DNA from 3 places in the Alicycliphilus soli genome. Region 1 is predicted to be linked to each of the others. Evidence: predicted binding sites of a transcription regulator. Region 1 holds the regulator's gene; each other region holds the start of a gene.

The links. The regulator sigma-54, encoded in region 1, starts transcription at its own class of promoters, with help from an activator protein. The targets are predictions, from matches to a motif close to TGGCANGNAANCTGCTTT.
Region 2: a site for sigma-54 is predicted at 1,889-1,906, ahead of ABUE11_RS01060 (TorF family putative porin). Genes of this name have one in related genera too.
Region 3: a site for sigma-54 is predicted at 3,659-3,676, ahead of ABUE11_RS15465 (pilin). Genes of this name have one in related genera too.

What each region holds. Positions count from the first base shown of each region.
Region 1 is NZ_CP160388.1:3,542,746-3,548,059, forward strand. It holds gene ABUE11_RS16730 (THUMP domain-containing protein) at 1-127, opposite strand, end outside; gene ABUE11_RS16735 (PEP-CTERM sorting domain-containing protein) at 341-1,024, shown strand; gene ABUE11_RS16740 (thioesterase family protein) at 1,103-1,540, opposite strand; gene ABUE11_RS16745 (RNA polymerase factor sigma-54) at 1,555-3,087, opposite strand; gene lptB (LPS export ABC transporter ATP-binding protein) at 3,134-3,916, opposite strand; gene lptA (lipopolysaccharide transport periplasmic protein LptA) at 3,925-4,560, opposite strand; gene ABUE11_RS16760 (thiol:disulfide interchange protein DsbA/DsbL) at 4,680-5,312, opposite strand.
Region 2 is NZ_CP160388.1:230,646-235,959, forward strand. It holds partial or broken gene ABUE11_RS01050 (hypothetical protein) at 1-98, opposite strand, end outside; gene ABUE11_RS01055 (YifB family Mg chelatase-like AAA ATPase) at 267-1,808, opposite strand; gene ABUE11_RS01060 (TorF family putative porin) at 1,945-2,676, shown strand; gene glnK (P-II family nitrogen regulator) at 2,697-3,035, shown strand; gene amt (ammonium transporter) at 3,058-4,473, shown strand; gene glcE (glycolate oxidase subunit GlcE) at 4,626-5,314, shown strand, end outside.
Region 3 is NZ_CP160388.1:3,279,745-3,285,058, reverse strand. It holds gene ABUE11_RS15485 (DUF2917 domain-containing protein) at 1-195, shown strand, start outside; gene glmU (bifunctional UDP-N-acetylglucosamine diphosphorylase/glucosamine-1-phosphate N-acetyltransferase GlmU) at 301-1,725, shown strand; gene ABUE11_RS15475 (ATP-binding protein) at 1,883-2,653, shown strand; gene ABUE11_RS15470 (hypothetical protein) at 2,971-3,498, opposite strand; gene ABUE11_RS15465 (pilin) at 3,725-4,258, shown strand; gene ABUE11_RS15460 (pilin) at 4,420-4,956, shown strand; gene ABUE11_RS15455 (hypothetical protein) at 4,993-5,314, shown strand, end outside.

The sequences.
Region 1 (5,314 bases):
GCAGCAGCACACCGGCACGGCCGACGAGCAGATCCTGACCGGTCAGACCCGTGAGCGCATGCACCTCGTCGGCCAGAAAGCCCTCGACGCCGGCGGCGCAGGGCAGGAATAGTTGCAGGGTGTTCATAGAGCCCGCCAAGCATAAGGGATGGCCTTCCGTCCAGGCGCACGCGCCATTCTTCGCTCGGCTTGCGCTGCCATGGAACGTCCGCGGCCGTCATCCGTCGGTTTTTTTTACATCCGTCACACCCGGGCGGAGCAGAAGTCAAGCAAATCAAAGACTTACATGTGCGGCATGCAAACTGCTTGTGATCCATTCACCTGGACATGGAGGCCTATCATGAAGTGCTGCTCAATCCTTGCAAGCGCCGTCACTTGGTTGCTGCTCAGTGTTGCAGGCATGGCTCAAGCGGCGGTCATAGATTTTGAGGACGTGCCCTTGGGTGGCGGCGATTGCAACTATGTCGGTCTGTCGCTAGACAGCCGTGGATTCACCTTCACCGGCAATCCGGCCGATCCCGTTGCCACTCCCTTTCTCTATGTATGCAACCCAGGGATACTGCAGAGCAATACATCGGCGGCTCTGATCAATACCGACGAGCGATCCATCCTGACCATGACGAAAAGCGACGGCAGCAGCTTTTCGCTGTCCTCCTTCTATGCCGGCGGCAGAACGGAAAACTATGAACCGTCGCTACCGGTGATCGACTACAGCGTTGCGTTCGGCATCGACATAGTCGGCCATCTCGTCGGTGGCGGGACGGTGTTCACCTCGGTTGTGCTGGATTCAGAGGCGCCGTACGACTGGAGTCTGTTCGTTCTTCCCGCGTCGTTCACCGATCTCGTGTCCGTGGTTTTCACGGCCCAAGGGGACGGTGACATCCCTGAATTCCTTATCGATGACATCGTCGTCGACATGGCACGACCAGTCCCCGAGCCGGCGTCACTGGCGTTGCTCGGCACAGCGCTTTTCGGCCTCGTACTTGCGAAGCGCAGCGGTGCGGCCAAGAGGCGGAGAGTCTGAGCGCCCCCGCAGCGTCACCATGCAGAAGCGGGGCCCATCCCCCGCAGCTCGCCATGCGTCTGGCGCTCCTGCCCTGGGTCAGCGGGCCGCCACGGCCAGGAGCAGTTCGCGCACCGAGTCGGGAATCGGTGCGGGCTTGCGCCCCACGCGGTCGATGAAGACGATGCCGGTCTTGCCGCGCGCCACCTCGCGGCCCGCGGACACCTCGGTCATGCGGAACACCAGGTCGAAGCCATAGCGGTTGAAGTCCTGGGGCGTCATCTCCACACGCAGGGTCTCTCCATGGAAGGCCTCGGACTTGTACTGCGCCAGCATGTCGCCGACGACGGTGGCCAGGCCCTGCACATTGCCCTCGGTGTAGCCCAGCGAGCGAAAGAAGCGCACGCGCGCCTCCGACACGAGGCTGAGCAGCTGTGCGTTGTCCAGATGTCCGCCCTGGTTGACATGGCTGATGTAGACCTGCAGTTCGGTGCAGAAGCCGAACGAAGCCGGAAGTTCGAAAATGATGCGTGCCATGTGGCCTTTCGTTGTCAGAGCGCCTTGCGCAGATTGGCCGGCGCGATCTTGAGCGCCTCGCGGTACTTGGCCACGGTGCGGCGTGCGCACTCGATGCCCTGCTCCTTGAGCATCTCGGCGATCTGGTTGTCCGACAGCGGCTTGCGCGCGTCCTCCGCCGCGACGAACTGCTTGATGAGTGCACGCACCGCCGTGCTCGATGCGTTGCCGCCGGTCTCCGTTCCCAGACCCGAGCCGAAGAAATACTTGAGCTCGAACGTGCCCTGGGGCGTGGCCATGTACTTGGCCGTGGTCACGCGCGAGATGGTCGATTCGTGCAGGCCGAGCTCGTCTGCGATCTCGCGCAGCACCATCGGGCGCATGGCCAGCTCGCCATGCACGAAGAAGTTCTTCTGCCGCTCCACGATGGCGCGCGAGACGCGCAATATGGTGTCAAAGCGCTGCTGAATGTTCTTGATGAACCAGCGCGCCTCCTGCAGTCGCGCCTGCAGCGCCTGATGGCCCTCACCGCCCCGACCACCGCGCAGGGCACTGGCATAGATGTCGTGCACGCGCAGCCGCGGCATGACGTCGGGATTGAGCTGCACGCTGAAGCTCTGCTGCGCGCCGCGTCCGGTCTTTCGGACGATCACGTCGGGCACGATGGCATTGCGCTCCACGTCGGCAAAGCGCCGGCCCGGGCGCGGCTCCAGCCGCGCGATCAGCGCCATGGCCTGGCGCGTGTCCTCCTCGCCGGTCGCGCACAGCTGACTGAGGCGGCGCAGGTCGCGCTTGGCCAGCAGGTCCAGCGGCTGGCGGCAGATGCGCAGCGCCGCCTCCACCACGGCCGGGTCGCCCTCCTCGTGGAGGTTCATGGCGTGCAGCTGCAGCGTCAGGCATTCGGCGAGATCGCGCGCGCCCACGCCGGTGGGCTCCAGGCTTTGCAGCAGACCCAGGGCGACGGTGAAGCGGTGCACCAGCTCGTCGAGCTGCTCGGCATCGTCGGCTCCGGCCAGGCCCACGGCCAGCGACTCCAGCGTGTCTTCCAGGTAGCCGTCGTCGTTCAGCGATTCGATGAGAAAGCGCAGCGCAGCGCGGTCGAGCTCGGACAGGCGCAGCGACAGGGCCTGGCGGTGCAGGTAGTCGGTCAGCGACTCGTGGCTGCGCGCCAGGTCGGCGGCGTCGGCCTCGTCCTCATCGGCGCCGGAGCCGCTGCGCACCGTGCCATCGCCGCCCCATTCGCCGTCTTCGACGGCCGCGTCCATGCTGCCGTCGCCCTCCCAGTCGTCGGGCGTATCGACGGCCGGAGTTTCCACGTCATTTTCGTCTCCAGCGCTTATCTGGTCAGCGTTGGTAGCTTCTGAATATGTAGCATCAGCAGGGGCCTGAGGGTCGGGCTCGGGCGCCCCGTCGTCGGACGAGAGCTCGAGAAACGGGTTCTCGTCCAGCATCTGCTCGACCTCCTGGGCCAGCTCCAGCGTGGACAGCTGCAGCAGGCGAATGGACTGCTGCAGCTGCGGCGTGAGCGCCAGATGCTGCGAGACACGCAGCGACAGATTCGGTTTCATGCCCTCTCTTTCACTCCATGCCCCGTGTCACATGCCTGCATCCCGCTCACATGCGGAAATGCTCGCCGAGGTAGACCCGGCGCACTTCCGCGTTGTCCACGATGTCCGACGGCGTGCCCTGCGCGAGCACCCGTCCCTCGCTGATGATGAAGGCGTGATCGCAAATGCCCAGGGTCTCGCGCACGTTGTGGTCGGTGATCAGGACGCCGATGCCGCGCTCCTTGAGAAAGCCGATGATGCGCTGGATCTCGATCACGGCAATGGGGTCGATGCCGGCAAAGGGCTCGTCGAGCAGGATGAAGCGCGGCTGTGTGGCCAGGGCGCGCGCGATCTCCACGCGCCGGCGCTCACCACCCGAGAGCGCCAGGGCCGGCGACTGGCGCAGATGCTCCACGCGCAGCTCCTGCAGCAGGCCGGTGAGCTGGCGCTCGATCTCGTCGCGCGCCAGGGGCTTGCCGGAGGCATCGGTCTGCAGCTCGAGCACGGCACGCACGTTGTCCTCGACGTTGAGCTTGCGAAAGATCGAGGCCTCCTGCGGCAGATAGGACAGACCCAGGCGCGAGCGCCGGTGTATGGGCATGTTGGCCACCGACTGGCCGTCGATGCGGATGTCGCCGCCGTCACTGCGCACTAGGCCCACGATCATGTAGAACGAGGTGGTCTTGCCCGCGCCATTGGGGCCGAGCAGCCCCACGACCTCGCCCTTTTGCACGACCAGCGACACATCCTTGACCACCTTGCGGCTGCCGTAGGACTTCTGCAGGTGCAGTGCCTCCAGCCGGCTGCCGCCGTTGGCAGTGGCGGCGGCGCGAACACGCGTCTCGTCCATGGCCGCGCTCACTTGCCGTCACCCAGGCTGGGGGTGGCGCGCAGCGCGGGTGGCTCGGCGGGCGCCGGCGCGGCCGGCGGCTGCTCCTTGGGTGCCAGCACCGCACGCACGCGGCCACCGGAGGCGCCGTTCCTGTCGCCGCCCGGCGTGGCCTTCTGGCCATCCACGGTGAAGACGTCGGTGATGTTGTTGTAGACGATGAGCGCCCCCGTCAGCTCGTCGGCCAGCGTGGCCTCGCGGTAGCGGCGCAGCTCGGCACGGCGGATGAGCTTGACGATGTCGGTACGGCCGTCGTACTCGATGACCTCGCCCTCGCCCTCGACATATTCATCGGGCGCGCCCGGCGGCGTGTCGCGCTTCTGGCGGAAGAAGGCGCGCTTGCCCGGCTCGGCCGTCACCACGCCATGCTGATAGCCCTCGGGATCCTGACGCACCTCCAGCTGCGCGCCGCGCAGCACGATGGTGCCCTTGGTCATGACCACATGGCCGGTGAACACGCTGGTCTGCTTGAGCTCATCGTGGCGCAGCGCATCGGCCTCGATGTTCATGGGCTTTCCCCGGTCAGCCTTCTCGGCATGCGCCGCAGGCAGACAGGCCAGCGCCAGGGCGCCATACAAAAGGAGGGAGGACGGTCGGATTTTCATAGGGCACGATTCTTGCGATCATTGTACTGACGACCCCGCGTTCCCGCGCCGTCGCGACGGCAGGACCAAAAAAAAGCGCGCCCGAGGGGCGCGCTCCGCGGTACCTGGCGGCAGCGACTTCAACCCTTGCGCACCTGCGCAACCAGCTGATCGACGATGCGCAGCACGTTGTCCATGCTGCCGGCCATGGTGCCGTCGACGTAGTAGCGCCCGGCCACCCCCATGGCGGGCACGCCCTCGACGTCATAGGCCTGCTGCAGCTGCGTGGCCTTGCGCACCTGGTTGGCCACTCCAAACGAGTTGTACATCTCCTTGAACTTGGTCATGTCCAGCCCCTGGGCGTTGGCCCAGGCGAAGATCTGCGCGTCCTCCTGCAGCGGCTTGCGCTCCACATGGATGTAACGGAATGCCTGGCTGTGCAGGGTGTCGAGCTTGCCCAGGCCCTCCAGCGTGTAGTAGAGCTTTTGCATGGGCACGGTCTTGGCGTTGAAGTTCACCGGCACATGGTGAAAGACCACATCTGCGGGCAGCTTCTTGGCCCAGGCATTGAGCATGGGCTCGAACGAGTTGCAATGCGGGCAGAAATAGCCAAAGAACTCCACCACCTCGATCTTGCCCGTGGGCGCCTCGCTGGGGGCGGGCTTGGCCAGCCTGCGGAAGTCCTTGCCCTCACGGGGCTGGGCCAGGGCGGGCAGAGACAGGCCACCGGCGGCCAGCGCGGCGGCGGAGAGGGAAAACTCACGGCGTTTCATGG
Region 2 (5,314 bases), 530 kb from region 1:
CACATGCGGGCGTTCTTGGCTGCGATGGCCACCACGGCCCGCCAGTAGCCGCGTCGCTCTGTCAGGCCGCGCGCCCAGTGGCTCACGCAGTCTTGTTTGGGCGTTCGGGTGAGTCAGCATTCACACGATGTCACCTCATTCCGGCGAAAGCCGGAATCCAGGAATCGCGCAGCGCCCAAACCGAACGGTGAACCGAGGCATGTTTCTAATGAATATTGCCTCAATGTCAATACCGTCAAGCGTTGATAGCTATGTAAAGGCTAGCATCAACTGCCCTGTGCACGCAGCACCCGCCGGTACTGTATGGCCTCGGCCACATGAGCCACGCTCACCGGGCCCGAGCCCGCGAGGTCGGCAATCGTGCGCGCCACCTTGAGGGCGCGGTGCGTGCCGCGCGCCGACCAGGCCAGGCGTGTGGCGGCCGTCTGCAGAAAGCGCGCGGCGGCCTCGTCGAGCGCCACCACCTCGTCGAGCTGACGGCCCTGCAGTGCCTGGTTGGGCATGCCCTGGCGCTTGAGCGCACGCTCGTGCGCCTGGGCCACGCGCTCGCGCACGGCGGCGCTCGATTCCCCGGCGGGCGCACCCAGCAGCTCCGTGGCCGGCAGCTGCGGCACCTCCACATGCAGGTCTATGCGGTCGAGCAGCGGGCCGCTCAATTTGCCCTGGTAGCGCGCCACCTGGTCGGGTGTGCAGCGGCAGGCGCGCTGGGTGGAGCCGGCAAAGCCGCAGGGGCAGGGGTTCATGGCGGCGACGAGCTGAAAGCGCGCCGGGAACTCGGCGCGCTGCGCCGCGCGCGCGATGGTGATGCGCCCGCTCTCGAGCGGCTCGCGCAGGGCCTCGAGCGCGCTGCGCGCGAACTCCGGGAACTCGTCGAGGAACAGCACGCCCTCGTGCGCGAGCGAGATCTCGCCCGGCCGCGGCGGCGAGCCCCCGCCCACCAGGGCCACGGCGCTGCAGCTGTGGTGCGGGCTGGCCGTCGGGCGTTGCATCCACTGCTGCGGTGTGAAGCGCCCGGCCAGGCTGGCGATGGCCGCGCTCTCGAGCGCCTGCTCCACCTGCATGGGCGGCAGCAGGCCAGCAAAGCGCTGCGCGAGCATGGACTTGCCCGAGCCCGGCGGGCCGACAAGCAGCAGCCCATGTGCTCCTGTGGCCGCGATCTCCAGCGCGCGCTTGGCGGCGGCCTGGCCCTTGACGTCGGCGAGATCGGGGCCATCGGCATGGACTGCGGGCGGCGCGGCCACCATGCGCCGCCAGCCGTCGTCGTCGCCCTCGGGTTCGGGTTCGGGCGTGCTGCCCGCGGGCAGAAAATGCCGCACCACGTCCAGCAGGTGGCGCGCGCGCCAGATCTCGGCGCCGGGCACCAGGGCCGCCTCCTCGGCGCTGCCCGGCGGCAGCACCAGGCGCAGCTGCTGCGCGCGCAGCGCCAGGCTGGTGGCCAGGGCGCCGCGCACCGGGCGTAGTTGGCCCGACAGCGACAGCTCGCCCGCAAACTCCCAGCCGCCCAAGCGCGCCGGGTCAATCTGCCCGCTGGCGGCCAATATGCCCAGCGCGATCGGCAGGTCGAAGCGCCCCGAGTCCTTGGGCAGGTCGGCCGGCGCCAGGTTCACGGTGATCTTCTTGTTCGCGGGGAACTCCAGGCCCGCGTTCTGCAGCGCCGAGCGCACGCGCTCGCGCGCCTCCTTGACCTCGACATCGGCCAGGCCCACGAGCGCAAAGCTCGGCAGGCCGTTGGCCAGATGCACCTCCACGGTGACGCTGGGCGCCTGCAGGCCCAGCAGGGCGCGGCTTTGCACCAAAGCAAGACTCATGGCGTGAACCCTCCCCAACTTGGTGCATGGCGCCACGGCGTCCATGCGTGTTTGCAGCCAAATGTACCTGTGATTGGGGTTGGCACGGTCTGTGCATTGAGCGCTGTACCTGCTTTCAACACCTATCGGAGGATCCATGCCCTACGCAACCCTGAAGTCCCTGAGCCTGGCCCTTGTGGCGGCCGCCATGCCCATGCTGGCCAGCGCCGAGCTGACGGCCAACGTCTCGCTGACGAGCAACTACAAGTTTCGTGGTCAGGACCAGGACGTGAACCGCATCAAGGGCTTCAACCCGGCCATCCAGGGGGGCTTCGACTACACCTTTGGCGAGAGCGGCTTCTACCTGGGCAACTGGAACTCCAGCGTGGACTGGCTCGCGGGCAATTCCATCGAGTCCGATTTCTACGGCGGCTACAAATTCAAGGCCGGCGAGGTGGATCTGGACGTCGGTGCGCTCACCTACCTCTACCACGGCAACAACAACGGCAACACCACCGAGCTGTACGGCGCGGCCACCTGGGGCCCGTTCACGGCCAAGTATTCGCACACCGTGTCCAAGGACTACTTCGGCTGGGCCGGCGCCAAGTCCTCGGGCAACCGCGGCCGCGGCACGGGCTATCTGAACCTGGCGTTCGCCAAGGAAGTGGCGCCCGCCGTCACGCTCAAGGCCGCCGTGGGCTACACGCGCTTTGCCGGCGACATCAAGGACCTGGGCGTGCCCAACTATGTCGATTACAGCCTCGGCGGTGCCTATGACTTCGGCTCCGGCCTGTCGCTGTCCGCGGCCGTCGCGGGCGCCAACAAGAAGGGCTTTTTTGGCGACGCGAACAAGGCGCGCCTGATCGTCACCCTCACCAAGACCCTGTAATTCTTCAAAAGGAGCCGGTCATGAAAATGATCACCGCCGTCATCAAACCCTTCAAGCTCGACGAGGTGCGCGAGGCGCTGTCCGACATCGGCGTGCAGGGCATCACCGTCACCGAGGTCAAGGGCTTTGGCCGCCAGAAGGGCCACACCGAGCTCTACCGCGGGGCCGAATATGTCGTGGACTTCCTGCCCAAGGTCAAGGTCGAGGCCGCCGTGGCCGACGAGCTGGCCGAGCGCGTCATCGAGGCCATCGAGGGCGCGGCCCGCACCGGCAAGATCGGCGACGGGAAGATCTTCGTCTCCGACCTGGAGCAGGTCGTGCGCATCCGCACCGGCGAGACCGGTGGACAGGCCCTGTAACCCCCAGTCACGGAGATTTGCCATGAGAAAACTGATTGCTTCCCTGGCTCTGGGCCTGGGCCTGCTGATGGGCGGCGGCGCCGCCCTGGCGCAGGCGCCCGCCACGACCGAACCGGTGGCCGAGGCGGCCGCCGCCGCACCCGCACCCGATGCGGCGCCCGCCGCAGCCCCGGCCCCCGCCGCCGAGGCCGCGCCGGCCGAGGCCCCCGCGCCCAAGATCGACTCGGGCGACACGGCGTGGATGCTCACCTCCACGCTGCTCGTGATCCTCATGATCATCCCGGGCCTGGCCCTGTTCTACGGCGGCCTGGGCCGCGCCAAGAACATGCTGTCGGTGCTGATGCAGGTGTTCGTGGTGTTCTCGCTGGTGTCGCTGCTGTGGGCCCTCTACGGCTACAGCCTGGCGTTCTCGGGCGAGGGCAAGTTCTACGGCGACTTCGCCAAGGTCTTCCTCAAGGGCGTGAGCATGGAGACCTTTGGCGCGCTGCCGACCATCCCCGAATACGTGTTCCTCGCCTTCCAGGGCACGTTCGCGGCCATCACCGTGGCGCTGGTCGTGGGCTCGTTTGCCGAGCGCATGCGCTTCTCGGCCGTGCTCATCTTCGCCCTGCTGTGGTTTACCTTCAGCTACGTGCCCATGGCCCACATCGTCTGGGGCGGCGGCCTGCTCGGGGCTGACGGCGCGCTCGACTTCGCGGGCGGCACCGTGGTGCACATCAACTCCGGTATCGCCGGCCTGGTGGGCGCCTACATGGTGGGCAAGCGCATTGGCTTCGGCCGCGAGGCGTTCACCCCGCACTCGCTGACGCTGACCATGGTCGGTGCGTCGCTGCTGTGGGTGGGCTGGTTCGGCTTCAACGCCGGCTCCGCCGGTGCCGCCAACGCTGCCGCGGGCCTGGCCTTCGTCAACACCGTGCTGGCCACGGCCGCCGCGACGCTGAGCTGGAGCGCCGGCGAGGCGCTGCACAAGGGCAAGGCCTCGATGCTGGGCGCGGCCTCGGGCGCCGTCGCCGGCCTGGTGGCCGTGACGCCCGCCGCCGGCTTCGTCGGTCCCATGGGCGCCATCGTCATCGGTCTGATCGCCGGCCTGGTCTGCCTCTGGGGCGTGAGTGGCTTGAAGCGCATGCTCAAGGTGGACGACGCCTTCGACGTCTTCGGCGTGCATGGCGTGGGCGGCATCGTCGGCGCCATCCTCACCGGCGTGTTCGCGGCCCAGGGCCTGGGTGGTACCGGCGGCCTCACGCCCGACACCTTCAGCATGGGCGCGCAGGTGTGGATCCAGGTCAAGAGCGTGCTGTTCACCATCGTGTGGTCGGGTGTGGTGTCCTTCATCGCCTACAAGATCGCCGACCTGATCGTGGGCCTGCGCGTCTCCGAGGAGGACGAGCGCCAGGGCCTGGACATCACTGCCCACGGCGAGACGGCCTACCACCGCTGAGTCACACCGACCAACCTACCCTCCAAGGTGTTTGGGCCCGCTCCATGCGGGCCCTTTTTTCGCCCAGCGCCGCCGTGTTCACGCCCGGCGTTCAAAAAAATCAAAACCGCCCGGGGCGTCGTTTCGGGGCTGCGGCAGTACCATCGCCCCCCATGCAAGCCGCCCTCAGCCAGATCATCGACCGCGTGCGCGACAGCGCCGCGCGCCATGCCCCGCTGCGCATCTGCGGCGGTGGCACCAAGGACTTTCACGGCCCGGGCGCGCCGCACCATGTGGGCGAGCGGCTGGAGATGCGGCAGCTGGCGGGCATCGTGAGCTACGAGCCCAGCGAGCTTGTGGTCACGGCCCTGGCGGGCACGCCGCTGGCCGAGCTGGAGGCGCTGCTCGCCCAGCATGGCCAGAGCCTGCCTTTCGAGCCGCCGCGCTTTGCCAGGGGCGGCGCAGCCGTGGGCACCGTGGGCGGCATGGTTGCGGCCGGCCTGTCGGGCCCGGCGCGCGCCAGCGTGGGCGCGGTGCGCGACTACGTGCTCGGCGTGGAGATCATCAACGGCCGTGGCGAGCTGCTGCGCTTTGGTGGCCAGGTCATGAAGAACGTGGCCGGCTACGACGTCTCGCGCCTCATGGCCGGCAGCTGGGGGCAGCTGGGCATCCTCACCGAGGTCAGCCTCAAGGTGCTGCCCGTGCCGCCGGCCGAGGCCACGCTGCGCTTTGACTGCGACCAGGTCGAGGCGCTCGCGCGCCTGAACGCCTGGGGCGCAAAGCCCTTGCCGCTCAACGCCAGCTGCTGGGTCGAGGAGGGCGGCCAGGGTCGGCTCTACGTGCGCCTGCGCGGCGCGCGCGC
Region 3 (5,314 bases), 260 kb from region 1:
CCGCATGGCTGGCATGAGGGCTCGGGCGACCTGCTGCTGCGGCCCGGCCAGAGCCTCGCCCTGGCGCCGGGCCGCCATGTCGTGATCGAGCCCCTGGGCCACGAGGCGCTGCAATACCAATGGCTCCGCCCGGCCGTGGCCCGGTCTGCGGGTCGCCAGGTGGCCGGCATCGAGCCCGCGACCTGCCCCGCCTGAAGCTTGTTGACGCTGTGCGGCCCGGGTGGCGCCGGATAATGCGAGGTTTGTCGGCGGGCATGGGGCCCGCCGGCCAGAGCCGATTTGCCACCACATTCACCACACATGACAGCACTGGACATCATCATCATGGCCGCGGGCAAGGGCACGCGCATGAAAAGCCGCACCCCCAAGGTATTGCAGCGCCTGGCCGGCCGGCCGCTGCTGCACCATGTGCTGGACCAGGCGGCCAGCCTGCAGGCGCGGCGCGTGGTGGTGGTCACGGGCCATGGCGCTACAGAAGTACAAGCTGCCTGCACAGGTGGGACGGGCGCTGGAGGCCAATTTGACCTGTGTTTTGTGCGCCAGGAGCCGCAGCTCGGCACCGGCCACGCCGTGCAGCAGGCCGTGCCACGGCTGGCCGGCGACGGCATGGTCGTCGTGCTCTCGGGCGACGTGCCGCTGACCCAGGCAGCCACGCTCGCTGCCTTGGTCGATGCCGCGGGCGGCGAGCGCCTGGCGCTGCTCACCGTCACCCTGCCCGACCCCACGGGCTACGGCCGCATCGTGCGCGGCGCGCAGGGCACCGTGCAGCGCATCGTCGAGCACAAGGACGCCAGCGCCGAAGAGCGCGCTATTCAAGAGATCTACAGCGGCATCATGGCCGTGCCCGCGCGCCTGCTGGCCGGCTGGCTTGCGCGCCTGACGAATGACAACGCCCAGGGCGAGTACTACCTGACCGACATCGTCGCCATGGCCGTGCAGGATGGCGTGCCCGTGGTGGCGCACCGCATCACGGACGCGCTGCAGGTCGCCGGCGTGAACAGCCCCGTGCAGCTGGCAGAACTGGAGCGCGCGCACCAGCTGCGCCAGGCCACCGCCCTCATGGAGCAGGGCGTGCGCCTGATGGACCCGGCGCGCTTTGACCTGCGCGACGACGCGCGCGGCCGCCGCGCCGAGCTCCTCTGCGCGCAGGACGTGGAGATCGACGTCGGCTGCATCTTCACGGGCCGCGTGGAGCTGGGCGAGGGCGTGCAGATCGGCGCGCACTGCCACATCAGCAACGCGCGCATCGCCGCGGGCGCCGTCATCCACCCCTACACCCATATCGACGGCGAAAAGGCCGGCGCCCAGGTGGGCGAGGGCGCGCTCGTCGGCCCGTTCGCGCGCCTGCGCCCGGGCGCCGACCTGGGGCGCGAGGTGCACATCGGCAACTTCGTCGAGGTCAAGAACTCCAGCCTGGCCGCCGGCGCCAAGGCCAACCACCTGGCCTACCTGGGCGACGCCACCGTGGGCGAGCGTGTCAACTACGGCGCGGGCAGCATCACCGCCAACTACGACGGCGCGAACAAGCACCGCACCGTGATAGAGGCCGACGTGCACGTGGGCAGCAACTGCGTGCTGGTCGCGCCCGTCACCCTGGGCGCGGGCGGCACCGTGGGCGGCGGCTCCACCATCACCAAGGACACGCCCCCCGGCGCCCTGAGCGTGGCGCGCGGCAAGCAGGTCAGCATCGCGGGCTGGCAGCGCCCGGCCAAGCAGGCCAGGTGACGCCGGCCTTCCCTGACTCCCAAACTCCCTCTCCCCCCTGGGGGAGAGGGCAGGGGTGAGGGGGTAGTTTGAGCGCCACGCTCATGAAAAACACCCTCACCCCAGCCCTCTCCCGCCCGCGGGAGAGGGAGCGACAGCCCCCATTCCCCGCCACCCCATGACGGACGACGCCCCCCCACCCACCCTCGCCACCCTGCAGGCCGAGCTGGCCGCCGCGCACGAACAGATCGCCCGCATGAGCGCCGCGCAGGAGGACTATCTGCGCGGCGTCTCGCACGACCTGCGCGCGCCGCTGCGTCATGTCACCTCCTACGGCGCCCTCGTGCGCGAGCTGCTGCAGGAGCTCCCCGCAGGCCAGCACCCCCAGGTGGACGAGGCGCTGGACTTCCTCGCCACCATGGAGCAGTCCGCGCGCCGCATGGCCCTGATGATCGACGGCCTGCAGGCGATATCGCGCGCCCAGCGCGCGCCGCTGCGGCTGCAGGGCGTGGACCTGGGCGCCGCCGTCGATCAGGCGCGCGCCGCCCTGGGCAGCGCGGTCGAGGGCCTGCAATGGCACATCGCCCCCGCCATGCCCGCCGTGCAGGCCGATGCCGAGCAACTCGCCCAGCTGCTGACGGAGCTGCTGGCCAACGCCCTCAAGTTCACGTGCGGCGTGGCCGAGGCGCAGGTCACCATCCATGCCCAGGCGGCGGCGCCGGGGCGCGTGCACATCACCGTGCAGGACAACGGCGTGGGCTTTGACGATGCGCGCGCCGGGCAGCTGTTCGGCGTCTTCCAGCGCCTGCACCGCGAGGCCGACTTTGCCGGCGTGGGCGCCGGCCTTGCGCTGTGCCGCGCCATAGCCCAGCGCCACGGCGCCACCATAGGCGCCACGGCCCGGCCCGGCGCCGGCTGCCGCATCACGCTCGACTGGCCTGCGGCCTGAACGCCCCCGGGAGCGCCCCGGGAGCGCCGGCATTCTGCCGGCACCCAAGCATCGACACCGCAGGCCCGGCACCACCGCAGAGGGCACAGGTATCTACACAGGTTTTCCATGGAAGGCTTCACCATGCTGACGGGGCTGGCGGCCGCTTCTCCCTCTACACCAAAGCGTAGAGGGATCTGATCAGGCACATACCTCAGATCACCGTCATTCCGGCTTTCGCCGGAATGGCGTGGTATTCCTAGGTGCCCTCTGAGGCATCTCAAAAATCAGGCAAAAATGGGCTCCAGCCCTTGCCCGGCAAGCGTCGGCAGCTATCTTTATTGCTGCGCAGCCTGACTGCCGCCACCCGCAGGCAGCAGCGCCGCCACCTGCCGCGCCGCAATCGCATGGCCATGCGCCGCGGCCCTGGCCACCCACATCAGGGCCTGGGCGTCGCGCTCGGCCGCATCGCACAGCCCGGCCGCGTGCAGCAGGCCCAGCCAGTGCATGGCGTCGGCCTCGCCCTGGTCGGCGGCGCGGGTCAAAAAATGCAGGGCAGGCCCCAGGTGGGCGGTCGCGTCCTCGGGGCCGCGCAGGGCGGCCAGCGCAAACAGCGCGCCCAGCTCGGCCTGGGCAGCCGCCTCGCCGTGGTCGGCGCGCACCAGCAGCGCGACCTCCGCCTCGCCCAGCGGCAGCGCCAGCGCCGGCAGCACCGCATCGACCGCCACCAGCGCCCGCCCGCGCTCATCGCCCAGGCGCGGCACGGCCCCTTCCTCGATGCGCCGCTGCCAGGTGCGCAGGCTGCGCCCCGTGAGCACGGCGGCGGTGTGCAGGCTGATGCAGGGGGCGGTGGGCGCAATGGACATGGGGCGATTCTATGGGGCGCACCCGCCAGATGTTGGTGTCGCGCAAAATTTGCGACATGTCGCAACCGTTTGTCGCAACATGGCAGCGACGTAACGTGATGTGTCCTTTTGTGTTGACGACAAATGGATACATCTGGCCCGCAGGCACGGCGCCGCAGGCTGGCACGGCGCTTGCGTTGCAGTCTGCGTCCGGGCCCCGTGCCCGTTTTTCAAAGAGGAGTTTGCAATGAAAACGCAACTGCAAAAGGGCTTTACCCTGATCGAACTGATGATCGTGGTGGCGATCATCGGCATTTTGGCTGCCGTGGCCTTGCCGGCGTATCAAGACTACACCGTGCGCTCCAAGGTCTCGGAGGTGCTCATTGCTGCATCCTCGCCCAAGAGCCTGATCAGCGAAGCCTTCCAAAGCGACAGCCTGGCCGGCGTGACCGCTGCGGCGACGGAATACAACGCCCGCCCTGCCGCCGAGAAGACCAGCAAGTTCGTTGGTGGCATCACGATCGATACCGCAACCGGCGATATCACCGTGACCACGGCTGCTGCGGCCACCTCCGGCCTGCCGACCGACGCCGCTGGCACGAACGTGGTGTTTCGGCCGAATGTGAACAACGTTGCGTTGGCCGCTGGTGCCACGGGTGCCATCGACTGGGCCTGCACCTCGTCTACCAACACCACGTCGACCGCGCGCGGCTTGGGCAACAACGCTGTCGCGCCTGCGACCCCCCTGCCCGCCAAGTACGCACCGTCCGAGTGCCGTTAATGGCCAGCCGCCATGCCCTTGCGCATGGCGTTGGCTCAACGAACCACCCCGCTGCGGCGGGGTTTTTCATGGCCGCGCCGCAGGCCGTGGCACGCACGGCACGGCGGCTGCCCCAGGCGCGGCCATTCCCTTTCACGCCCTTGACCCGCAGGAGCATGGCCATGCACCAGCACCCCCGCCCCCACGCCCACCCACACAGCGGCTTCACCCTGATCGAGCTGATGATTGTGGTGGCCATCATCGGCATTCTGGCCGCCATTGCCCTGCCGGCCTATCAGGACTACACCACGCGCGCCAAGATCACCGAGGTCATGGTGGCCGGCACCTCGGCCAAGGCGGCGGTGACCGAGGCCTTCCAGACCGGCGGCGTGGGCGCCGTGACCGGCCTGGCCAATGAATACAACGCCCGCCCGGTGGCGCAAAAACGCTCCAAGTTCGTGGCCAACATCCAGATGCACACCACCCAAGGCATTGTGACGGTGACCACCGCTGGCGCAGCCTCGGGCCTGCCGGGCGACGCCCAGGGCCGCACGCTGATCTTCACGCCCAATGTGCGGGGCGCCCTGATTGCTCCGGGTGTGACCGGCGCGCTGGACTGGGCCTGCGCCTCCAGCACCCGCGCCACGGCCACCAACCGGGGGCTGGTGAGCGGCACTGGAACCCTGCCCGCCAAGTACGCGCCGGCGGAATGCCGTTGATTGTTGGCCTGCCTGTCTGCCTGCCTGTTTGCCTTCATGCCCGCTTCGGATTCCCGCCTGCGTTTTGCCGTTCGCTATGCGCTGCGCCACTTATTGATTTCCCTGGTGGTGGCCTTGGCCTCTGCCGCCTTGGTCTATGGCCTGCTGTACCCGCAGCCTTGGCAGACTATGTTGGGCGTAGGGAGCATTTTTGTCTTGCTGCTCGGGGTGGATGTGGTGTGTGGGCCGCTTCTGACCCTGATCCTGGCCAGCCCGCGCAAATCGCTGCGCGAGCGCTGGCTGGATTTTTCGCTCGTCGGCCTGGTGCAGTTGGCCGCGCTGCTCTACGGCCTGCACAGCCTGTGGCTGGCGCGCCCGG